Regions from separate parts of the Thermosynechococcus sp. FA-CM-4201 genome, predicted to be linked through region 1. Evidence: predicted binding sites of a transcription regulator. Region 1 holds the regulator's gene; the other holds the start of a gene.
The links. The regulator HrcA, encoded in region 1, represses chaperone genes, less so after heat shock. The targets are predictions, from matches to a motif close to TTAGCACTCNNANNNTNNGAGTGCTAA.
Positions count from the first base shown of each region.

Region 2: a site for HrcA is predicted at 1,899-1,925, ahead of groES (co-chaperone GroES). Genes of this name have one in related genera too.

Region 1 covers NZ_CP079920.1:246,581-257,715, reverse strand. Annotated here, with positions in the region: gene KV190_RS01155 (hypothetical protein) at 1-1,584, opposite strand, end outside; gene hrcA (heat-inducible transcriptional repressor HrcA) at 1,836-2,894, shown strand; gene carA (glutamine-hydrolyzing carbamoyl-phosphate synthase small subunit) at 2,988-4,136, shown strand; gene KV190_RS01140 (carbohydrate ABC transporter permease) at 4,133-5,011, shown strand; gene KV190_RS01135 (IMS domain-containing protein) at 5,004-7,031, opposite strand; gene KV190_RS01130 (hypothetical protein) at 7,232-7,690, opposite strand; gene KV190_RS01125 (hypothetical protein) at 7,716-8,246, opposite strand; gene KV190_RS01120 (prolyl hydroxylase family protein) at 8,289-8,882, opposite strand; gene lptC (LPS export ABC transporter periplasmic protein LptC) at 8,916-10,145, opposite strand; gene KV190_RS01110 (LabA-like NYN domain-containing protein) at 10,132-10,827, opposite strand; gene metG (methionine--tRNA ligase) at 10,893-11,135, opposite strand, start outside.
Region 2 covers NZ_CP079920.1:1,679,372-1,691,751, forward strand. Annotated here, with positions in the region: gene KV190_RS08185 (ammonium transporter) at 1-1,041, shown strand, start outside; gene KV190_RS08190 (carbohydrate ABC transporter permease) at 1,076-1,837, shown strand; gene groES (co-chaperone GroES) at 2,025-2,336, shown strand; gene groL (chaperonin GroEL) at 2,405-4,042, shown strand; gene uvrA (excinuclease ABC subunit UvrA) at 4,217-7,078, shown strand; gene purU (formyltetrahydrofolate deformylase) at 7,107-7,982, shown strand; gene KV190_RS08215 (hypothetical protein) at 7,986-8,138, opposite strand; gene KV190_RS08220 (RNA recognition motif domain-containing protein) at 8,364-8,636, shown strand; gene KV190_RS08225 (DUF3172 domain-containing protein) at 8,676-9,227, shown strand; gene KV190_RS08230 (MlaE family lipid ABC transporter permease subunit) at 9,237-10,040, shown strand; gene KV190_RS08235 (DUF1818 family protein) at 10,052-10,432, shown strand; gene KV190_RS08240 (GAF domain-containing protein) at 10,463-12,380, shown strand, end outside.

The DNA.
Region 1 (11,135 bases):
CGTTTCATAGTGCTGGCTGAGCAACCTTTCTAAATCAGGGTACAAAAACAGGGGCACATGGTATTTAGGATTAATCGGCACTCCCCGCTTAAATCCATAGGGACGGCCATAATTTGCTTTGCAGGTTTGCGCCACATGGATCGCCTCATGGTGCAGTGTGTTGATAAATTGCAAAAAGTGGTCGTGCTGGTAGATATCAATCGTGATTTTGGCCGAGGCGTTAATAATCTGGTAAGTGTCACTCCAGTAGGTGAAACGGTAGCCGAATGTGCCCATATGGCCTTCCGGCAGTTGCGCCACCGCTAAGCGGACATTCTGTTGTTCCAGTAGATTCAATAGTGCTCCTAGGTTAGGAGGTGTATTGGCAAAGGGTTCAAAATTGCTGATGGTTTCACTGTCATAAAATTGGCGCAGAATTTGCTGGTTCAGCTTGAGGGCACTGTCATAGTCACGGATACTGCCCACTAAGTCGCCAAGGCGCAGTTTCATGGTTGAGCGCTGCATCAGTCCTTGGGCATCGAGATGACCGCCATACTGGCCAAAGTGATTCAAGTCGGTAAGGGCTTGGCGGTAACGCTCTTGGGAGGTGGCAAACTGGCGATCGGTCCACAGTTGATCTGCCTGTTGACGATAGATGTGACTGCGGTTGAGGTGGGCACGCTGCATACTTGACTGGAATGACTGACAGCGGGCGATCGCCATCGCGAAGATCGGCAGCGCTTCGTTGTATTGTTGGATTTCATAAAAGGCTGCCCCCTTGAGGCTCACCAACTCACAGTAGGGTTCACCAAAGGTCGTATGGCCTAGGTATTGAAAGTAGGGTTCCGCTTCGTCCGCTGTCTTGAGCACACTTTCATACTGTTTGTCACCATAGGCCGCCTGTGCCTGCTGTTGCAGGGTTTGTACCCGCCCGAGCATCGTGTTTTTAGCAAAGTCTTGCATTTTCGGGTCACACAGGGCAGTCGCTTCCTGAAAAGACTGGATAGCATGGGTTGGCTGCCCGAGGTGGCTAAAGGCGGCGCCCTGCAAACTGGTTAATTGGCACTGGGTTTCTGTGGCGATCGCCGAGGGGAGATAGGCAAGGTAGGGGCGTGCCTCGTCGGCGTGGCTCAAAACCAGTGGATAATTCTGCTGATCATGGGCTTGCCAGCTTAGGGTCAGGAGATCCTGACTCCGTTGCTCGAGGGTTGCTTGGGCAAAGGCCACCAATTCAGGAAAAGCCTGACAATTCTCAATTTGATTGGCAAGAAGATCAATCGCTGCTGCGGGCTGCTGCTGATGGGCAAAGATTGCCCCCCGATAGACTTGAATTTGACAAGCCAAAAGGGGACGGGTTTCAGCACTGGCAAAGGAGAGATAGGACTCGGCTCCTTGGAGTTTGTGGCTAGCCGTTTGGTACTGACCGGCTTCGTAGTATTTTTGAGCATCGGCAATCAGGTTTTTGCTCTGGTTGGTCAAGACGGCATAGGTGAGGCTACCGAGGAGTCCCACCGTACCGATAGCGGCTGCCAGTATTTTTTTATTGAAAATGGTATTAGGTATTACAAAATTTGGCCAATGCCATGCTTGCGGTCTGAGTGTCATGAGGAGTATCCTAAATCGCTTTATAGATAGGCTTTTGAGCTTATTAGCTTGATCCTAGCGACTGAGAATTTTCACTGACTTAGCATAAAAACTTCACAATCTTAGTTGATATACTTTAATAGTCTCATGATTTTTGGTTACAAAAACTCGATCGCCCCCCGCAGTCGTTGCAGGGCATCATTGCTGAAATGGGAAGGCTAGTTTATAGATAAATAAAAAACATCAATAACAAATCGCAGGTGTAAGGGGTTATGACGATTGAACTCAGCGATCGCCAAAAGCAAATTCTTGGCGCCACGATTAACCATTACATTGCCACGGCAGAACCCGTCGGCTCAAAAGCGATCGCCACCGAATACAACCTCAACGTCAGCCCGGCCACGGTGCGCAATACGATGCTGCTCCTCGAAAAAAGCGGCCTGCTTTACCAACCCCACACGTCCGCAGGGCGGGTACCCTCTGATTCTGGCTATCGTGTCTATGTGGACGAACTGATCCAGCCTATTCCCGATGTGGCTCGCAAAGCCGAGAGTCTCTTGAGTGAGCGGTTTATTTGGGGACAACAACGCCTTGAGGTGATCTTGCGGCAAGCGGCGCAGTTGCTCTCGGATCTCAGTGGTTACATTACGCTGATCACGCTGCCCAATCGTTTGGAGCGGCAGATTCGGGTGATTCAACTGGTCGCCTTGGATGCGCAGCAGGTGATGGTGATTCTTGTGCTTGATACCTACGAAACCCAGTCGGCACTGATTCAATTGGGGCAAGGGGAAGAAGACCCTGAGCTACGGGAGCGCACCCTACAGGTACTGACCAACTTCCTCAATCATCAGTTGCAGGGGCGATCGCTGGTGGAACTCAGTGCCATTGACTGGCAAAAACTGGATTTGGAGTTCCAGACCTACAGCCAGCAGCTTCAGACCCTACTGCGGCAATTGAGCGATCGCTACAGCCACCAAGGTACTTCCTTTGTGATCAGCGGTCTTGCCGATGTTCTCCAGCAGCCGGAGTTTTCCCAAGTGGAGCAGGTGCAAATGCTGCTGCATCTTCTCGAAGACCAACAGGATCAACTCGCTCCCTTGATCAGTAGTGATAGCCAAGCCCCCTCGCAGGTGCAAATCCGCATTGGCAGTGAAAATACCTTAGCGCCGATGCAGTCCTGTACATTGGTTTATTCCTGCTATTGCTACGGAGACTCCCCCGTGGGCAGTATTGGCATTCTAGGGCCGACGCGGATGCCCTATGCACGGATTATTCCCCTAGTGGCCACAGCAGCAGATTATTTGACCGAACAGGTGAGTCGCCGCAAGTAAAGAAATCAAAACATTAGACCATTCCTGCACAATCAACGGCTGGCTTTATCGTGCACAATAAACTATTGGGCTTTCCCAGTTGGAGATATTGCAATGCCGACACCCGCCTTGCTGGTTCTTGCCGATGGTTCAGTCTTTCGCGGTTTTTCCTTTGGGGCACCGGGAACGGCCATTGGCGAAGTAGTCTTTAATACCGGCATGACGGGTTATCAAGAGGTGCTCACTGACCCGAGTTATTGTGGTCAAATCGTGACATTCACCTACCCTGAGTTGGGCAATACGGGAACCACCCCCGAAGACGATGAATCCGATCGCCCCCAAGTGTGCGGTGCGGTTGCTCGCAATATCTGTGACATTCCCAGTAACTGGCGATCGCAACAATCCTTACCTGATTACCTCAAAGCCCATCGCATTCCTGCAATTTATGGCATTGACACCCGCGCCCTCACCCGCAAAATTCGCACCGTCGGTGCCATGAATGGCGGCATCTCCACGGAAATCCTTGACCCCGTTGAACTGCTGCAAAAAGTCCTTGCCGCTCCCAGTATGCAGGGACAAAATCTAGCCAAGGTGGTGACCACCCGCACCCCCTATGAATGGACAGAACCCACGCCCCCCGCTTGGGAATTTCGTCCCCAGACACCCACCGAAGAGCCACCGCTCACAGTTGTCGCCATTGACTTTGGCGTGAAGCGCAACATTCTCCGTCGCTTGGCTAGTTATGGCTGCCGTGTGATTGTCGTGCCGGCGGATACACCAGCGGAAACGATTCTCAGCTATGACCCGGATGGCATTTTCCTCTCCAATGGCCCCGGCGACCCTGCCGCAGTTCAGGAAGGCATTGAAACCGCGCGCAAATTACTGGCGGCTCAGCGTCCCATGTTTGGCATTTGTCTGGGGCATCAGTTGTTGGGACTTTCTTTGGGGGCGGAAACCTTCAAGCTCAAGTTTGGTCACCGCGGGTTAAACCAGCCCGCTGGCCTGACGCGGGAAGTGGAAATTACCAGCCAAAACCACGGCTTTGCCATTACTGAAGAATCCCTTGCCCAAACCCCCGTTGAGATTACCCACTTTAACCTCAATGACAAAACCGTTGCCGGTCTGAAGCACCAAACATTGCCGATTTTCTCAGTGCAGTATCACCCTGAGGCCAGCCCCGGCCCCCACGATGCCGATTATCTCTTTGGCGAGTTTGTGGCGCAAATGCGTGCCTATCGTCAACAACACCCCCGCAGCCAATGAAAGGGCGATCGCTCACCCCCTACCTCTTTCTTGCCCCTGCCTTGGGGTTACTCACATTGACGGTCTTTTGGCCAGCGCTACAGGCCTTTTTCCTCAGTTTCACCCGCTATGAAACCGATCTCCTGAGTCCGCCTGTGTGGGTGGGATGGGCCAATTTTGCGCAGTTGTGGCGCGATGGTGTTTTCTGGAAAACCTTGGCCAATACGTTCCTCTATTTAGTGGTGGTGGTGCCGATTCTGGCGATCGCTCCCCTGCTGCTGGCGATTCTGGTCAATCAACCCCTGCGGGGCATCCACTGGTTTCGTGCTGCCTACTACAGTCCCGTGATTATCTCAATGGTCGTGGCGGGGATTGCCTGGCGCTGGCTCTATGCCCCCAATGGCCTCTTCAACCAACTGGTACAGGGTCTGCATCTGCGGGACACCCCGATTCCTTGGCTGACCAGTCCCCAACTCGCCCTCTTTAGTGTCATGGCCGTCACCGTCTGGAAAGGCTTGGGTTACTACATGGTGATCTATCTGGCGGGACTTCAGGGGATTAGTGGTGAACTCTACGAAGCGGCGGCGCTTGATGGCAGTGATGGCTGGCGACAGCATCGGGATATTACCTTACCGCTGATGCGCCCCTATATTCTTTTGGTGAGCATTATCTCAGCAATTTCTGCCACGAAGGTCTTTGAAGAAGTCTATGTCATGACCCAAGGGGGACCCCTGAATAGCTCCAAGACCATTGTTTATTACATCTATGAGAATGCCTTTCAGCGCTTAGAGATTAACTACGCCTGCACGATGGGACTGGTCTTATTCCTGTTTATCCTGTCGTTGTCCCTCTTCAATCTCAAGTTTGGCCGCCAGGTGGAAATGCCCCTCAGCTAAGCACTTGCATGCGTTGAATCAACCATTGATCGCCGCGACGGGTAAAGGTGTAGATGACGCGGTAGGGATCGCTATAGGAAATATCATTGCGTAGTGTCCCCTGTTCATAGAAACGGGCATCCTCATTGACTTCTGCCAATACATCCACGCGATCGCTGCCTTGGGGACGCACTTCCTTCACCTCTAGGTTCTTGAGGGTATAAACCCAATGGCTGCCCTCGGACTTTAAGCCCTGTGCCCGCGATCGCCAGCGGCTGAGTTCTGGCTCCGCCAAAATTGTTGCGAGTTTGTCCATGTCAAAGGCCGTGCCAAGGGCTTGGGCTTTAATTTGCTGCCACGTGCGGAGGCGATCGCGCGCCATCTCCGGCGTTAAGGTGGTGGCTAAGGGCGTCGGTTGTGGTGTCGGGGTCGGCGTTGCCACAGGAGTTGGCGTTGGGGTCACTGGCGGTGGCGGGGTGGGGGCTTCAGCCGTTTTGGCTGGCCAATAAACTTTTGCCAAGGCGCCTAACCCAACCAGAACAACCCCTGCACCCATCCAAAACCAAGTCTGACGTTTTTTATGGCGACTGGTTGGAGAGCGGCGCCGTTTGCGAGTGGAGGCTGGGGGCGTGTCGGTCTCCGTTGTGGTTGAAGAACTGGTAGCAACTGATGTCGAAAAGCCTTGACCCAGCCCAGTATGATACTCCAAGGGCAACGTTTCCGCTGTAAACGAGACGGGCGGCGGCACGGCCACCGTTGGTCTAATGACTTCGGGGAGGGCAGAGGCAGTAGTGCTGGGTGGCTCAGGGGCAATGGCGTCGTCACTGAGAGCCTCTAGGTAGGCTTGGATATTGGGATCGGCAAAGTAGGCATCCAAGGCCACTGGTGTTTCCCCCAAGTCCCGAAAGGCAGGATAAATTTCTTCCCGTAGCCATTGCTCTGTGTAGTAGTACAGCCCCGGCAGCAGATCGCTAGAATCATTGGAGTGACGGCGGATAAAGGCGAGACTCTGCTGATCTTGAGAGCGATCGAGAGCGGCCAAGGCCTCAGCAGGTTGTCCCAACAGCAGTAAACAACTGGCCAGTTCAAGGTAGATGTCTTGATTGGGCGAGAGTCGCTCTAGTAAATCCTTGGCGCGGCGAATATAGCTGGGCTGAAGTTCCTGTACACCCCGTGCCACCAGCGCATGAACGGCAAGATAGGTTGCTACGGCTGAGGGACGCCGCGATTCCCGTTCAAAGAGTTCCTGTTGCTCTGCCACGGTGAGATGGCTGCGCAGTTGCAAAATAAATTTCAGAAAATCCTCAACCCCTAGGCCAGAGTAATCATCATGGCGACCTTCAATGCCCCCGCGATCGCTGAGCATCTCCCGCAGCAATAAAATACCCCGCTGCCGATTGACACTATCGGATAGAGGCAGTGCCAGTAGCTCGAGAATGCGGTAGGGACGCAGGCGATTCAGTTCCGTCTGAAACTGCTCCTGTAGTTCGGGAAACAGGTTCGCCCGCTGAAGTACCCCAAGACCGGCTTCGAGGCGAGAGGCGGCTGCTTGGTAGGATTGCCGCTGCCATTCCTCGCGTCCCAATTCCAGATAGGCCAAAGCCACAGTGAGGGTAATATCGGCAACGGCGGCAGAGGAAGTGTAGGGGCGGTTGAGATCAAAGGCATCCCCTTTTAGGAATTGTTCTCCCAGTTTGACCACTTGGGAGTAGTTCCCCAGTTCATAGAGCAGTAGGAGCGCCCCCGAAAATTGCTGATCACTAATTTCAAGGTGGGGAGCGGTGGCATCGGGATCCAACTGGGCAATTAAATCATCGGGATCAACGGCACGGCAGTGGCGATCGTAGGCATGGCGCTGCTCAGGTTCTCGCAAAACTGCATAGGCTTGCTCAATGAGTTCACGACGGGTGGCAACGGTGGTGGGGGAGTGCTGATGGGTGGGCAGTTGCAACAGCCGATCCTGAAACGCTTGCTCAATTTGCTCCGGCGTTGCCTGAATTGGCACACCCAGCACTTGGTAATAGTCGAGGGGAATGCGCACCTGAACCCAAACCTCTATAGATGAACCCGTCCATCAGTGATGATATCTGTCTTTACAGCAAGAACAGGGAAACCCTGCCAACCCTTGCTTCACTTGAAGCATGACACTGTGTAGTGTTCCCAAAGAAAAGGGAGCATCAAGCGTTCTAGGGTATCACAATTTTTGCCCCTCAGTGCGAGTTTGTGCAGAGATTGGGTGGCTTAGCCGCGCACTTTTGCTGTAAAGCCAGAGGCCTTAAATTGCTCCAACTGCAAAGGCGTTGGTTGGTCGTAGGGCACGCTAATGCGAATTTCAAAATCACTAATGCCGGGTGGAATCACATCAATTGCCCCAACCCGTGTGCGGTTTTGCAACACTGGATTGCCATTAGCATCGTAGATGCGGCCAAAGACATCGGCATCCACCACCGTTTTGCCGGATTTATTCTCGGCTTTGCCAGTAATCAGGTAGCAGTTGGCCTTGAGGGTCGTGCCCCCGGGTGTGACTGAACCTTCACCAATTTCTGGCGGACATTCGTGGTAACTGAGGTCAAAGAGCCGCACTTGAATAGCGGCGATCGCCGGCAGCGTGGCGATACTTGACCAGCACAGGACACTGAGGAGCAAACATACCACTCCTCGACGCAGATATCCCACAAACCGATTCGCACTCATCGTCATCGCTCAGCACTTCAACACGCCCCTATTATCCCACAGTGGTCAAAATCCACAGATCAACCGCTCCCAATAGCAGCGTCAAGACGGCCAAAATACCGTACATCCAAGGCTGAGCAAGGGGCTTAATCACCTCTGTGGGCAATCCCGTATGGGCTTCAATGGCACGCATCATTTGGGCAAACCCCGCCACTCGCATCGGCAGAAGATACCCTTGACCTGTGGCAGTCACCAGATAATAGACCAAGCCCCCTTGGCTGGTACTGCGGGGCTGAAGCCCTTGAATCTCTGACCAAGCCAGTTGCCACTGCCGCCGCAGGAAGGGGGGAACCCAACCGGGATAGGTGAGGCGGATTCCTTGAGCATCCAGTTCTACCCGTTGACTCAGCGCCCCCCAGAGCAAAACGCCCCCAAGGGCGATCGCCCCCCAAAGGAGCAGGGGTGAAACAGGCGCCGCCGTCTGTGCCGCCAAAAAGGGGAGAGGAAGTGTGAGGGCGCCATAGAGGGCAATGAGGGTTCCAGAAATCAGGGGCGAGGTTTTGAAGCGCAGGGGTTCAGTCATTGTCGTTGCTGAGTTATTACCTAAAAGGTGCATGATCATTCATCAATAGAATAACCAAGTGGCAAAGGCATATTTAGTCCCCTGCACCACGGGCAAGGCAGCATGGGGATGGGTGTAGTAGGCAGGAAAGACAACAACATCCCCCGTCCGTGGGGTGACCTTTACCCCTTGGCGATCGAAGTAGGTTTCTCCCCCCTGAAAGTCTTCATTGAGATAGCCCACGAGACTCACATCCCGCGTCGGAATACCTTGCGCCAGTTCCATTTGCCGACTGGCCAGCAATAGGTTGTCCACATGGCGGCGATAGCCCTCACCCACCCGATAGCGCAGGATCGAGAAGTTCTCAATTTCAGGAAAGCGAATGCCATAGTGCTGGTAGAGGACGATTTGAATCGTTTGGGTGGCTTGGAGAAGAATCTGCCGCATCGTGTCCTGTTGGGGGTCTTGGGGATCAAAGCGCAGTAGGCCGCCGCCGCGCACTGAGCGATCCACCGTCCCCATGAGAATTTGCGCATCCTCAAACCCCACCTTCTCAGCCGTAGCAATCACCTGCTGACACTGGCGAGCGGGAATCAAACGCTGGAAGAGGAGAATCTCACCCCCCAAGTCAAGAATTTGCAGCGGTGCAGCACTCATAGGGCAAAGATGGTCGCTGTTTCTACGATAGGCCTAGGGGAGGCGTAGTTGCACCGGCACTTCACTTTGGACATTGCCACTGACAATCACCTCTTGGCGATCGAGCCACCCTTTTGCCCGCTGTCCCTGAACTTGAATGCGGGGATTGCTCTGGCGGTAAAAGACGCCCCCTTGGGCTTCCACTTCCTGTTGGGGAATCCGCCAAATCAGTTGAGCCGTGCGTAGGTGGGCATTGGGGCGCTGGATTTCCACTTCACCGCTGGCTTCCACCCGCTGTTGGGGGATCCACCAATTGAGGCGTTGGGCACGCAGTTGCGCCTGTTGGGGTTGACTGTTGATCTGGGCATTGTCAAAGATGGCGCGGTTTTCAGCCATCAGGAAGACACCGCGATTGGCTTGCCCTTGAATGCCTTGAGTGGGGTACTGCACCCGCACCGGGCGATCGCTCACCAATTGCTGCTGCGGAATCAACCAGCGCACCGTTTCTCCTTCAACCCGTAGGGCAGGGTTAGGAAGCTGCACCTGAACGCCCCCCTCAAGGGTAACTACCTGATCGCTAATTGACCAGATGGCCCTTTGGGCTTGCAGCCGCTGCCCTTGGCGATCGCCCGCCACACCAATGACAGTCACCCCCCCTTGACCAATCACCCCTGCCAAGAGCCGATTGGGTTCCTGCTGCCACACCAGACTCTCCGTATTGAGGCGCAAATCCTTGGCGTCCTTGGCGGGCGAGGTCACCTGAACGGCATTGAGGGCACGCAGTTCTTGGCGTTGGCTATCGGCTTCGAGGCGCTTGGCAGTAACGGTGACTTGGGGATAGCGGGCTTGCAGGTTTTTCTGGGCAATGAGAACGCCGCGATCGCCCTGCCAGACCAATTGATCGGCCACAATCGTCCCCTTTTGCTGGAGATCAGTGACCGTGGTGCGACCCTCAATCCAGAGTTGCCCATCCCGCTGCCGCACATTGACTGCCTTAGCTTGCACCTTGTAAGCAGTTTTGCCCTCTGCCTTTAATTCCCCCGTGAGGTTTTGAATCTCCAATTGCTGGCGATCGTCATCGCGATAGCGTGCTCCCGCCGCTTGCAGTAACCAGAGAAGTTCACCTTTGGCATTGGTTTGCCGTAGGGTCAGATTTTGCAGCTTGACATCACCCGTGATTTCTGGTTCTGGTGAGGGTTCCTCGCCCACCCACTGATCCACCCAGCCACAGCCTGTTAAGGCCAGTACAAGGCAAAGGGGGAGGAGGGGTCTAGGCAGAGGCATTGTTGTCTAGGTTCTCTAGGGTCTCGGGTGACTCATTGCCCGCAGCTTCCTCTTTCCCTTCGGCGGTATCTTGCTCCCAATGGGGAGTCACAATGGGGGGTGGCGTCAGGCTACCCGTGACGGGGCGGTAGGTATAGGTCGGGCGGGGCGCTTTTTGGATTTCTTCGCGAATGCTCTCCAGATCAATGTAGCGATCGGCAACGTTAATGAGGCTATCGCTCGTCATCGATCGCAGGCTCACCACCTCAACCCGTGCCCCTCGGTAACTCACCGCATCCACCGCATAGGCCAAATCGCCATCACCACTGACCAAGATGGCAGTATCATAGCAACCCACCAGCGCCATCATATCCACGGCAATTTCCACGTCAAGATTCGCCTTTTTAGAACCGTCGGGGAGTTGGACGAGTTCCTTGGAGACAACACGATAGCCATTGCGGCGCATCCACAGCAAAAACCCCTGCTGTTTTTCATTGGTGGGGTCAACCCCCGTATAGAAGAAGGAGCGAAAGAGACGGGAACCTTGGGTCAGGTGGCAGAGGAGTTTTGAATAGTCAATTTCAATGCCCAGTTGCAGTGCTGCATAGAATAGGTTGGAGCCATCAATAAAGATGGCAACGCGCCCGCGATTTTGTAACACCTGTTCTGGCGTGTAAATAACTGAAGACGAAGATGTAACCATGTAGAAATCATCTCAAAAAAAGTGTGTTATCGAAATATGAAGTCATACCTCTAGCGTATCGCGCGTCAAGGGGAATCGGCGACGGTTGCAGGCAGCGACAGTTTTTGGAAAATCGGCTCTGGATTGGCCAGAGGTTGTGACGCCGGTAAAACACCCCACTGGGCTTGGCGATCGCCCAAAAGGTCTGGGGCAACTGATCCGTTAAATTTAATACTATAGCCCAACTGCCCATAGATGGCCTCACTCAGTTGGGGGATAATCGGGGCAAGGACATAGGCCACAAGCCGCACTGACTCCAATACACAGTA
Region 2 (12,380 bases), 1.4 Mb from region 1:
CCCCTCTCTGCTAAGTTTTTCTTTCAACTAGTGTTTGCGGGAACAGCAGCCACGATTGTTTCCGGGGCAGTGGCGGAGCGGATTAAGTTCTATGCCTTCTTTATCTTCAGCTTGCTGCTGGTGGGGATTTCCTATCCGATTACGGGTCACTGGATCTGGGGTGGCGGTTGGCTGCAACAGCTAGGCATGTGGGATTTTGCCGGTTCTACGGTGGTGCACTCTGTAGGTGGATGGGCAGCATTGATGGGGGCAGCTCTCCTAGGGCCGCGTTTGGGTCGCTTTCTGCCCGATGGGTCGGTGGCGGCAATTCCCGGACACAATTTTGCGATCGCCACCCTAGGTTGTCTGATCCTCTGGCTGGGTTGGTTTGGCTTTAATCCGGGGTCAACGATGACTGCAGATCCGGAAGCGATTGCCCACATTGTCGTGACCACGAATATGGCGGCAGCTTTTGGGGGCGTCACCGCAACAGTGGTTTCCACACTCTACTTTGGTAAGCCCGACCTTTCGATGATCATCAATGGCATTCTGGCGGGATTAGTGGCCATCACAGCCCCCTGTGCCTTTGTCACCATTGAGAGTGCGGCCTTAATCGGCATTATTGCCGGGATCATTATTGTCTTTTCGGTGGTGACGATTGACCGCCTGAAAATTGATGATCCAGTGGGAGCCATTTCCGTACACTTGGTCAATGGCATCTGGGGTACTTTGGCTGTGGGTCTCTTTGCTGATGGGCCGGGGCGCTTTTACGAAGCTGGAGAAGGGCCTCTGAAGGGATTGCTCTGGAGTGGTGACTTTACCCAGTTGGGGCACCAATTAGTGGGGATACTGGCGGTGGGCGGGTTTACCGTTGCCTTTAGTACAGCGGCTTGGTTACTGCTGAATGCTACCATTGGTATCCGCGTTTCGCCGGAAGAGGAAATCGAGGGATTGGATATTGGCGAGCATGGTATGGAGGCCTATGCGGGCTTCCTTTTCCGCGAAGAAGTCAAAGGATTTGTGGATTTGCTAAAACGGATGTCCGGCAGTGGTCGCTCCTAGGGTAGGCGTAACGATCCTACTGACACTGGGGGCGTTGCTGGTTCTCAGCCCCCTACTGGTGGTGCTCTGTACGTCGGGCTGGCCACCGGGAACCCTACCTACCCAATTGTTGCCGCCCCAAGGCTGGACATGGCAGAGCTATCAGGCAGCATGGCAGCAGGGACACTTTATCTTGGCCTTTGCCAACTCAACCTTTGTGGCCTTGGCGGTAACGGCACTCCAGTTGCTGACCTCAGCCCTAGCGGGTTACGCCCTTGCCCGACTTTCGTTTCCGGGGCAACAGACGATGTTGCTGCTGATGCTGGCAACCCTAGTGATCCCATTTCAACTTTTGGTGATCCCAATTTTTCTCATCCTCAAGGCGGGTCATCTGATCAATACCTATGGCGCCTTGATCTTGCCGACGGCAGCCAATGGCTTTGGCGTCTTTTTGATGCGGCAGTTTTTTCTCACATTGCCCGTTGCCCTTGAGGAAGCAGCCCTCTTGGATGGGGCAAATCGCTGGCAAGTGCTCTGGCATATTCTCTTGCCCCTGAGCCGACCGGCCTTGGTCACGCTCTTTATTTTCACCTTCATTGGGGAGTGGAATGATCTCTTTAAGCCCTTGGTCTTTACCACCAAGCCAGAGCTGATCACGGTGCAGCTTTCCTTGGCCAATTTTCAGGAGCAGTTCACCAATGATTGGCCGTTGATGATGGCGGCGGCGGTGATTGCCACTGTGCCAGTGATGATTTTGTTTATTTTAGGTCAGCGGCAACTGATTCGCGGCATTGCCACCACGGGGCTAAAGAGCTAAAGTGCCGTTCGGAAAACCGTACTGCAACAGGAGTTGCGATCGCCAACCGTCTCTCGCTACATTAGCACTCGAAGGGTGAGAGTGCTAAACAACTGTAAGTGATGCTCTTGCCCCCCAGAAACTGCGCGATGAGCCGTGCAGTGAGTGCTATCAATCCATACTCTTACAATTGGGAGAACAGTACGCTATGGCAGCCGTATCTCTAAGCGTTTCAACTGTGAAGCCTTTGGGCGATCGCATTTTTGTCAAAGTCAGCGAAAGTGAAGAACGTACTGCAGGGGGTATCCTTCTGCCCGACAACGCCCGTGAAAAACCCCAAGTGGGTGAAGTGACCGCCGTGGGTCCCGGCAAACTCACTGAAGACGGCAAGCGTCAGCCCATGGATGTGAAAGTGGGGGACAAAGTGCTGTACTCCAAATATGCCGGTACCGAAGTGAAACTGGCGGGCGAAGACTACGTTCTCCTCTCGGAAAAAGACATCTTGGCCATTGTTGGCTAAGTCGCTGACACTCCTTCATTTCTGTGCGATTTTTCATCACTGTTGAACGATTGAGGTAGGAAACACATATGGCGAAGCGCATTATCTACAACGAAAATGCTCGTCGTGCCCTCGAAAAAGGGATGGACATCTTGGCTGAATCCGTGGCCGTGACCCTTGGTCCGAAAGGGCGGAACGTGGTCCTGGAGAAAAAATTTGGGGCGCCGCAAATTGTCAATGATGGTGTCACCATTGCTAAAGAAATCGAACTCGAAGATCACATTGAAAATACCGGTGTGGCTCTGATCCGCCAAGCCGCCTCGAAAACCAATGATGCGGCCGGTGACGGTACCACTACGGCAACGGTTCTTGCCCATGCCATGGTGAAAGAGGGGCTGCGCAACGTTGCTGCCGGTGCTAACCCCATTGCCCTGAAACGCGGGATTGACAAAGCCACCCACTTCCTCGTTGAAAAAATTGCTGAACACGCCCGTCCGGTGGAAGATTCCAAAGCTATTGCCCAAGTGGCGGCGATCTCTGCCGGTAACGATGAAGAAGTGGGCCGGATGATTGCCGATGCCATGGACAAAGTGGGCAAAGAAGGCGTGATCTCCCTCGAAGAAGGCAAATCCATGACCACCGAACTCGAGGTCACTGAGGGGATGCGCTTTGACAAGGGCTATATCTCCCCCTACTTTGCCACCGACACCGAGCGCATGGAAGCGGTGCTCGATGAACCCTTCGTGCTGATCACCGACAAGAAAATTACCCTGGTGCAAGATCTGGTGCCGATCCTCGAACAAGTGGCTCGCGCCGGTAAGCCCCTGGTGATCATTGCTGAAGACATCGAGAAAGAAGCCTTGGCGACCCTCGTGGTCAACCGTCTGCGCGGTGTCTTGAATGTGGCTGCGGTGAAAGCTCCTGGCTTTGGCGATCGCCGTAAAGCGATGCTCGAAGATATTGCCGTCCTGACAGCGGGTCAAGTGATCACCGAAGATGCCGGTCTGAAGCTGGAAAATGCCAAGCTAGATATGCTCGGTAAAGCTCGCCGCATCACGATCACCAAAGATCACACCACGATTGTGGCCGAAGGCAATGAAAAAGCCGTCAAAGCTCGCTGCGAGCAAATCCGTCGCCAAATCGAAGAAACCGACTCCAGCTACGACAAAGAAAAACTGCAAGAGCGGTTGGCCAAGCTGGCCGGTGGTGTGGCGGTGATTAAAGTCGGTGCTGCCACTGAAACCGAAATGAAAGATCGCAAACTCCGTCTGGAAGATGCGATTAACGCCACCAAAGCCGCTGTCGAAGAGGGGATTGTCCCCGGTGGCGGTACCACCTTGGCTCACTTGGCGCCTGAGTTGAGCAACTGGGCGGCTGAGCACCTGACGGGTGAAGAACTGATTGGTGCCAACATTGTTGAGCGTGCCCTCAGCGCTCCCCTGCGTCGCATTGCTGAAAACGCGGGTCAAAACGGTGCCATCATTGTCGAACGGGTCAAAGAAAAACCCTTCGATGTGGGTTATGATGCCGCCAAAGATGAATATGTCAATATGTTCGATGCGGGTATCGTTGACCCTGCCAAAGTCACCCGCTCGGCTCTGCAAAATGCGGCCTCCATTGCCGGTATGGTGCTGACCACCGAGTGCATCATCGTTGACAAACCCGAACCCAAGGACAACAATCCTGCGGGTGCCGGTGCCGGCATGGGCGGTGACTTCGACTACTAAGCCCAATCCATCGGTGAATCCCTCAGACTCACTGGGTTCACCGCAAGTAACCTAAGTCACACTCAGAGCGGGGAAACCACACCCCGCTTTTTTATTGCGTGGCGCCAAACGGGTCTGGCAGCGTTGCTATAATAACCCTCAACGTAACGTTTTTTAACATTCACAGTTTGCAGCATGGGCGATCCAGTGCCTACGGGTGAAATTCGGGTTCGGGGTGCACGGCAGCATAATCTGAAAAACATTGACCTCGACCTCCCCCGCGATCGCCTGATTGTGATGACGGGGGTTTCTGGTTCCGGCAAGTCCTCTCTGGCCTTTGACACGATTTTTGCTGAAGGGCAACGCCGCTATGTGGAGTCCCTAAGTGCCTATGCGCGGCAATTCCTCGGCCAGTTGGATAAGCCCGATGTGGATGCCATTGAGGGGCTAAGTCCAGCAATTTCCATTGATCAAAAGTCCACTTCCCACAATCCTCGCTCGACGGTGGGCACAGTCACGGAAATCTATGACTACCTGCGGCTGCTCTATGGCCGTGCCGGTGAACCCCATTGCCCCCATTGCGATCGCTCGATTCGCCCCCAAACCATTGATGAGATGGTGGATCAGGTGATGCAGTTGCCGCCGCAGACCCGCTTTCAAGTCTTGGCTCCCATTGTCAAGGGTAAGAAGGGCACCCACAAGAAGCTGCTATCGAGTCTAGCCAGTGAGGGCTTTGTGCGGGTTCGCATTGATGGCGAGGTGCGCGACCTCAGTGATGCCATTGAACTGGATAAAAACCATGCCCACACGCTTGAAATTGTGGTCGATCGCCTTGTGCTGAAGCCGGGGATTGAGGAACGCTTAGGGGATTCCTTGCGAACGGCGTTGCACCATGCCAACGGTACGGCAATGGTCAGTGTGGTGCCCCGTGAGGGTGAGGCTGAGGGGCGAACCCTGCTATTTTCCGAAAATTTTGCCTGCCCGGAGCATGGGGCGGTAATGGATGAGCTATCCCCTCGGCTCTTTTCCTTTAACTCCCCCTATGGTGCCTGTCCAGAGTGTCATGGCTTGGGCTATTTGCGCAAATTTAGCCCGGAGTTGATTGTCCCCAATCCTGAACTCCCCGTCTATCTGGCGATCGCCCCCTGGGCCGAGAAAGAACACGACTACTACCTTGCTCTCCTCTGTGGCATTGCCGAGGCCTTTGGCTTTGACATCAATACACCGTGGTACCGCCTGACGGAGTTGCAACGGGAAATCATCCTCTACGGCACTGACACCCCCATTCTTATCCCCGCTGATTCCCGCTACCGCAAACGGGACTACTACCGCCAATTTCAAGGGGTGATCCCAATTTTGGAGCGGCAGTACCGCGAGGCCACCTCCGATGCCTACCGCCAAAAGCTGGAAGAGTACCAAGTCAATCAAACCTGCCCCGCCTGTGGGGGTCAACGCCTGAAACCTGCTGCCCTCGCAGTGCGCTTGGGGCAATATCGCCTCACGGATCTCACTAGTGTCTCGATTCGTGAGTGTTTGGCACGGCTGCGATCGCTCCAACTAAGCGCCCGCCAACAGCAGATTGCGGAACTGGCTCTACGGGAAGTCACAGCGCGGTTGCAGTTTCTGGTGGATGTGGGGCTAGATTACCTGACGCTGGATCGCAGTGCGGCTACCCTCTCTGGCGGTGAAGCCCAACGCATTCGCTTGGCCACCCAAATTGGCTCTGGCCTGACGGGGGTGCTCTATGTCCTCGATGAACCCAGTATTGGCCTGCACCAGCGGGATAACGATCGCCTGCTGCAAACGCTGTTTCGCCTGCGGGACTTGGGGAATACACTGATTGTGGTCGAACACGATGAGGACACGATCCGCGCTGCCGATCATATTGTGGATATTGGCCCAGGGGCAGGGATCCACGGTGGCCAGATTGTGGCTCAAGGCAGCCTAGAGGCGATTCTCAACCATCCCGACTCACTGACGGGAGCTTATCTATCGGGGCGCAAGCGCATTGAAACCCCCAGCGATCGCCGACCGGGGAATGGCCAATCCCTGATTCTCAAAAAGGTCTGCCGCAACAACCTCAAGGACATCACAGTAGAAATTCCCTTGGGCAAGCTGGTGTGTCTGACGGGGGTATCGGGGTCGGGGAAATCCACCCTCATGCACGAAGTGCTCTATCCTGCCCTACAGCACCATCTCGGTCACAGTGTGCCGCTCCCCAAGGAACTGGGGCAGATCGAAGGCTTGCATGCCATTGATAAAGTGATTGTCATTGACCAGTCCCCCATTGGTCGGACGCCGCGCTCGAACCCTGCTACCTACATTGGCGTGTTTGATGTCATCCGTGAGGTCTTTAGCCAAACCGTTGAGGCCAAGGCACGGGGCTACAAGCCGGGGCAATTTTCCTTCAATATCAAGGGGGGTCGCTGTGAAGCCTGCGGCGGCCAAGGGGTCAATGTTATTGAGATGAACTTTCTGCCCGATGTCTATGTGCAGTGTGAGGTGTGCAAGGGGGCACGCTACAACCGCGATACGCTGCAAGTGAAGTACAAGGGCTGCTCGATCGCCGATGTTTTGGATATGACCGCCGAGACGGCACTGACCTTTTTTGAAAATATCCCCAAGGCGGTGAGCAAACTGCAAACCCTCGTGGATGTGGGCTTGGGCTATCTGAAACTGGGACAAACCGCCCCTACCCTCTCTGGGGGGGAAGCCCAACGCCTCAAATTAGCGGCTGAACTGTCGCGCCGCGCCACGGGCAAAACCCTCTACCTGATTGATGAGCCAACCACAGGGCTGTCCTTTTACGATGTGCATAAACTCCTCGAGGTGTTGCAGCGGCTGGTGGACAAGGGCAATTCGATTCTGGTGATTGAGCACAATCTAGATGTGATTCGCTGTGCCGATTGGATTATTGATCTAGGGCCAGAGGGGGGCGATCGCGGGGGAGAGGTGGTTGCCGTCGGCACCCCTGAAGCAGTGGCACTGATACCCCAATCCTACACAGGGCAGTATCTCGCCAAGGTCTTAAATCGCGCCGCTCCCAATTCGCAATAGTAGAATACAGGTTGCTCTGCCTTGCGGTGTGCCTATGCCGACGATGACCCTCTCCATTTCCTGTCCCGATCAGCGGGGACTAGTGGCCAAGTTGGCGCAGTTTGTTTATCGCTACAACGGGAACATTGTCCATGCCGACCACCACACCGATGCCGTTGCGGGCATTTTTCTCTCCCGCCTCGAGTGGGAACTAGAGGGCTTTGAGATCCCCCGCGATCAAATTGCCGCGACTTTCATCAACTATGCGCAGCGGGAAAAAGTCTTTGCCAGTTGGCAGGGGGTGCGCTGGCAGTTACGGGCATCGGATATTCCCTATCGCTTGGCCATTTGGGTGAGCCGCCAAGATCATTGCCTGTGGGATTTGCTGCTGCGACAGCAGGCGGGGGATCTCTTTGCGGAAATTCCCCTGATTATCAGTAACCATGAACATTTACGTCCCATTGCCGAGCAGTTTGGCATTGACTTTCATTATATCCCTGTAACGCCAGAGACCAAGCCCCTCGCAGAGGCCAAGGAACTGCAACTCCTCAAGGACTACAAGATTGATCTGGTAGTGCTGGCCAAGTATATGCAGGTGCTCAGTCCTGAATTTATTGAGGCCTTTCCCCAAGTGATCAACATTCACCATTCATTTTTGCCTGCCTTTGCGGGCGCGAATCCCTACCACCGTGCCTATGAGCGAGGGGTGAAAATCATTGGTGCCACGGCCCACTATGCCACAGCGGATTTAGATGAAGGGCCAATTATTGAGCAGGCGGTTGTGCACATTAGCCATCGCGATACAGTGGCGGATCTGATTCGCAAGGGCAAGGATTTGGAACGGGTGGTGTTGGCGCGGGCGGTGCGGCTGCATTTGCAAAATCGGATTCTGGTGTATGGCAATCGCACGGCGGTCTTTGCCTAGGGGCTAATCAGTTGCCTTTTTGCTGAGGAGCTTGAACTCTGGAAGCTGTTGGACAATCTGAACTGTTTCGATGCTCACTCGCACCACCCGCTTCAGTAAGTCAATAATATAGCGCGGATCTGCTGACCAGTCGTTGGGGTCATTTGGCAAAGGCAATGGGCTAGCAATTTGGCGAATCTGTCGGACTCGGCTCGAACCCTGTGCAAAGGGCTTTAGGTGACATTAAGAGAGGAATTAATTTCTTTTTAACCTTGGTATATTTTGGGGCTGATAGAAAACGTTAATTTTCTTTGCAAAGTCTTGGATTCTGTAGTCTGGATCGCATGGGTAAGGGAAAGCGAGAAGCTATGATGATTGTCAAATTGCTTCTGAGTTCGGGTTATGACACTGTACATCGGCAACCTCTCCTATGAGGCGACAGAAAACGATCTTCGCGAAGTCTTTGAGAAATATGGTGCTATTCGCCGGATTGTGTTGCCGGTGGATCGAGAAACAGGTAAACGGCGTGGCTTTGCTTTTGTCGAACTGGTGGATGAAACTCAGGAGGCCGCTGCCATTGATGATCTCGACGGTGCAACATGGCTAGGACGGGTGCTCAAGGTCAACAAGGCGAAGCCAAAACAAGCGGGGGGGCAGTCAAACCCTGCCTTCTAAGGGCATACTGGTAGGGAAGTGCTGTTCACTCTTCCTGCTATGCCTCGACGTTCGCCATCCCCACCGCGTCCGCGTCCTCAAATTCGTCGGCCTCCTCAACCAGAATCAAAGTCAGCAGTCAATACCCGTACGTTGGCAGTATTGGCAGCAGTTTTTATCATTGGCGTCGGTGTGGGTGTCACCTTTAGCAAAACCACGACCCTCAACCCTGATAACGTGGCCTCAACGCAGTTTATTGATCAGGCGGCGCCCAATCCTGATATTTGCGTGCAATTTGGCGCAAGCGCGATCGCGGTGGATACGCGGATTTTTGTGACGTTTAACCCCTTCTCGGTCTTTGTTTCCCAACCTTTCATGCAACCGGGCTGTGTGATTCGCGCCAATAACGTCGCTCTTTTAGAACAGCGACAACTGATCACGGGTGAACAATTGCGCAGTTGTCGGCAGCGGCTGAATACCTTTGGCTATGTGGGCAACTTGGAGAGTAACCCGGAAATAAGCTGTGTCTATCAGAGCACAACGGATAAAAACCTCTTCCTCAAACTCTCAGGCTTGGGTAATGGTGCTGCGGGTGAAACCAGTAATTTCTAGGACGCGACAATGAAGGCGATGAAGTGGCCACGGCTGCGCTGGCGTGCAAGTCAGGGTGTACAACGCTTGGGCACAGCCTTTCTCTTGGCGGGTCAAGTCATCTTTTATCTGGTGCGGGGGCGGATTGCTCTCCGCAACTCGATCGAGCAAATGGCTTTGGTGGGGCCTGCCTCCCTCAGTGTTGCCCTCATTACAGCGGCCTTTGTGGGCATGGTGTTTACGATTCAGGTCGCCCGTGAATTCATTACCTTTGGTGCGACCCCTGCAGTGGGTGGCGTGCTGGCGATCGCCCTTGCGCGGGAACTAGGGCCGGTGCTGACAGCGGTGGTACTCGCCGGCCGGGTTGGCTCCGCCTTTGCGGCTGAAATTGGCACCATGAAAGTCACTGAGCAAATTGATGCCCTCTATATGTTGGGCACAGATCCTGTGGATTATCTGGTGGTGCCACGGTTTATTGCCTGTGTGCTAATGTTACCCATTCTTAATATCTTGGCATTGGTGACAGGGCTGTGGGGTGGACTCATTATTGCTGAGTATCTGTACGGCATCCCCAAGAATGTCTATATTGAGTCCATTCAGAACTTTTTGCAAACTTGGGATCTCTGGAGTTCGATTATCAAGTCAGGCATTTTTGGCGGCGTGGTGGCCATCATTGGCTGCAATTGGGGCATTACAACCACCGGGGGCGCCAAGGGGGTCGGTCAATCCACCACGGCGGCTGTGGTGATCTCGCTATTGGCGATCTTTATTCTCAACTTTTTCCTGTCTTGGGCTCTCTTTGGCGGCAACAGTAGCCTCGTACCCACGTTTTAGAGGGCTAGCCTATGGAACTGCGGGTGGGGCAAGGCTGGCGGGTGGGCTGGCGCAACGATCAATCCTATGCAGGGCTGGTGGGCGCTGAGGACTGGGCAACGGAACTCACCGCAGTAGAATTCAAGGCATTTGTGGATTTATTTCGCCAACTCCACGGGCAGCTTCTGGCGATCGCCCCCGAATTGATGGCAGAGGAAATGATTACCCTCAGTGGCAGCAACGACGCTGTGCACTTGGAATTGGAGGGCTATCCCCATGCCTATAGCCTGCATCTGATTGTGTTGGGCGATCGCCGAGTTGAGGGGACATGGCCTGCCCCTGTGCCCCCAGACTTTCTCCTTGCCTGCTGTGAGTTGCAGCACAGGATTGCGGAGGGGCAAAGTTTAGAATAGAAGACATCCTTCTCGGTTGCGATCGCCCCTATGACCTCTGCCAAATCCTCGAAGGTCAGCCCCGCTTTGGCGGCACTGGTCAACACCATCAAACAGTTACAACAGCAAGAGCAAATTGGCGGACTCATTGCTCCCTTGGTGAGCTTTGTCCAAGAAACCCTCGGCATGTCCTTTGTCTGGTTGGGACTATATAATGAAGCCGCCAAACAACTCATTGGCCAAGGGGGAACCACGCCCGTTGGTGATCATCCCTTCCTCAAGCAGAAACTGACCCTTGCCGCCGGTAGCCTTCTCGATCAGGTATTGATGAACCGCAAGCCGATTAGTTTGCCCAGTCTCAAGGAGGAAGCACGTCTAGGAGAGTTGCGGGAAGCCGCCACCCGTTTGGGCATTCAAGGCACGGCCATCTATCCCATTATCCGCCATCGTCAACCCCTCGGCATTCTCATGATCGGTTCCACCACATGGGGCGATACCCTGCGGGGGGATGATTTGGCTCACATGAGCCTCTTGGTGAGTGCCCTTGGCGCAGAACTGGAACGCCTAACAGCGACGCAAGCAACGAAAGCGGCACCAGAAGCAAAGCAAGCGGCTGCTCCCACGATTACCAGTGATGACCCCGTACGCCATCTGCTTCAGGAGGCCAGCCGTGCCCCTAGTTTGGGTCAACGCATTGAAGCTCTGTTGCTGGCAGTGCACCAATTTTGTCAACCTCAACGTACCAGCCTCTTTTGGCGAGATTTGGAGCAACCCCTCTATCGGCGGCGCAGTTACACCGTTGGTAAACCCCAGAGCCGCGAGAGCCAGCGGCAACCCTTAGCCATTACACAGCAGGAGTTGGCAGGTTGTTATACTGCCCTTAGCAGCGGCCAAACCGTGAGCGTCAGCGATAGTCAAAGTGTGGTTAGTGCCACCGCACCCTTACGGCTGATGCAAATGCTGAATTGCCGCGCCCTTGTGGCAACCCCAATTTTAGTGGGCACCGATGTCGTGGGCTTTCTCACATTCGAGCGCAGTGAGCCTTACCCTTGGAATGACAACGAGAAGAAACTCCTCCAAGTTACCGCAGAACTGTTGGCCTTGGCAGCCCCCACTGAACGCCTCGAACACCTCTTGGCACAGACCCAGCATGCCCAAAGCTTGGTGAGTGAGTTGGCCCAAGCCATCTGTGATGAGCAGGACTGGAAGCGGGTGCTCCACCATGCGGGCGAAAAGTTAGCGGCAGATTTAGGGGCACAGTGGGTCTTTTTGCTAACCTATAACTCGCTGACTCAAGCGTTTGATGTCCTATTTCAGTATCCAGCGCCCCGGGGACGCGATCGCCATCCGCCCTTCCCGCCACTACAAAAAATGGATTGGCAACTGCTGGAAACGGCAACAACAGCCATTGCTCTTGAGGACTACAGCCATGAACTGCGCCTCTACTCTTGGAAAGAGGTTCTCGGCAAGCTGAATATCCAGTCTCTTCTGGTGGCAACCACCACCCCGGGCCATTCTTTGGAGGCACTGCTGTTGGTGGGGCGCACTGAACCCACAGTTTGGGGCAAAAGTCAGCAAACCCTGATACAAGAAGTGGCGCGCACCCTTGGCCTCATTAGCCATCAGTGGCAACTGCAAAACACTAATACACAGCAGGAGCAGGTGCGATCGGCGATGTTGGCGGGTCTGACGGCACTGCAACGCACCCAAAACCTCGAGCGCATTGAACTGACGGGCTTGCAGCAACTAATGAACTTGATGCAGGTGCCCCTTGTGGCCTTAGTGACTTGGCGACCCGGTCAGACGGTTGGTTCGATTGTGGCGCCGCCCCCCGGCCATCCCAAATTTGCCATTCGTAACGAGGCCGAGATTGCCATTTATGAGGATCCGCTGATCCACAGTGCCCTGATGGCCTCCCAAGCTGATGTCACCAGCAATCCCTACGCTTGGTTGATTCAGACCACAGCAG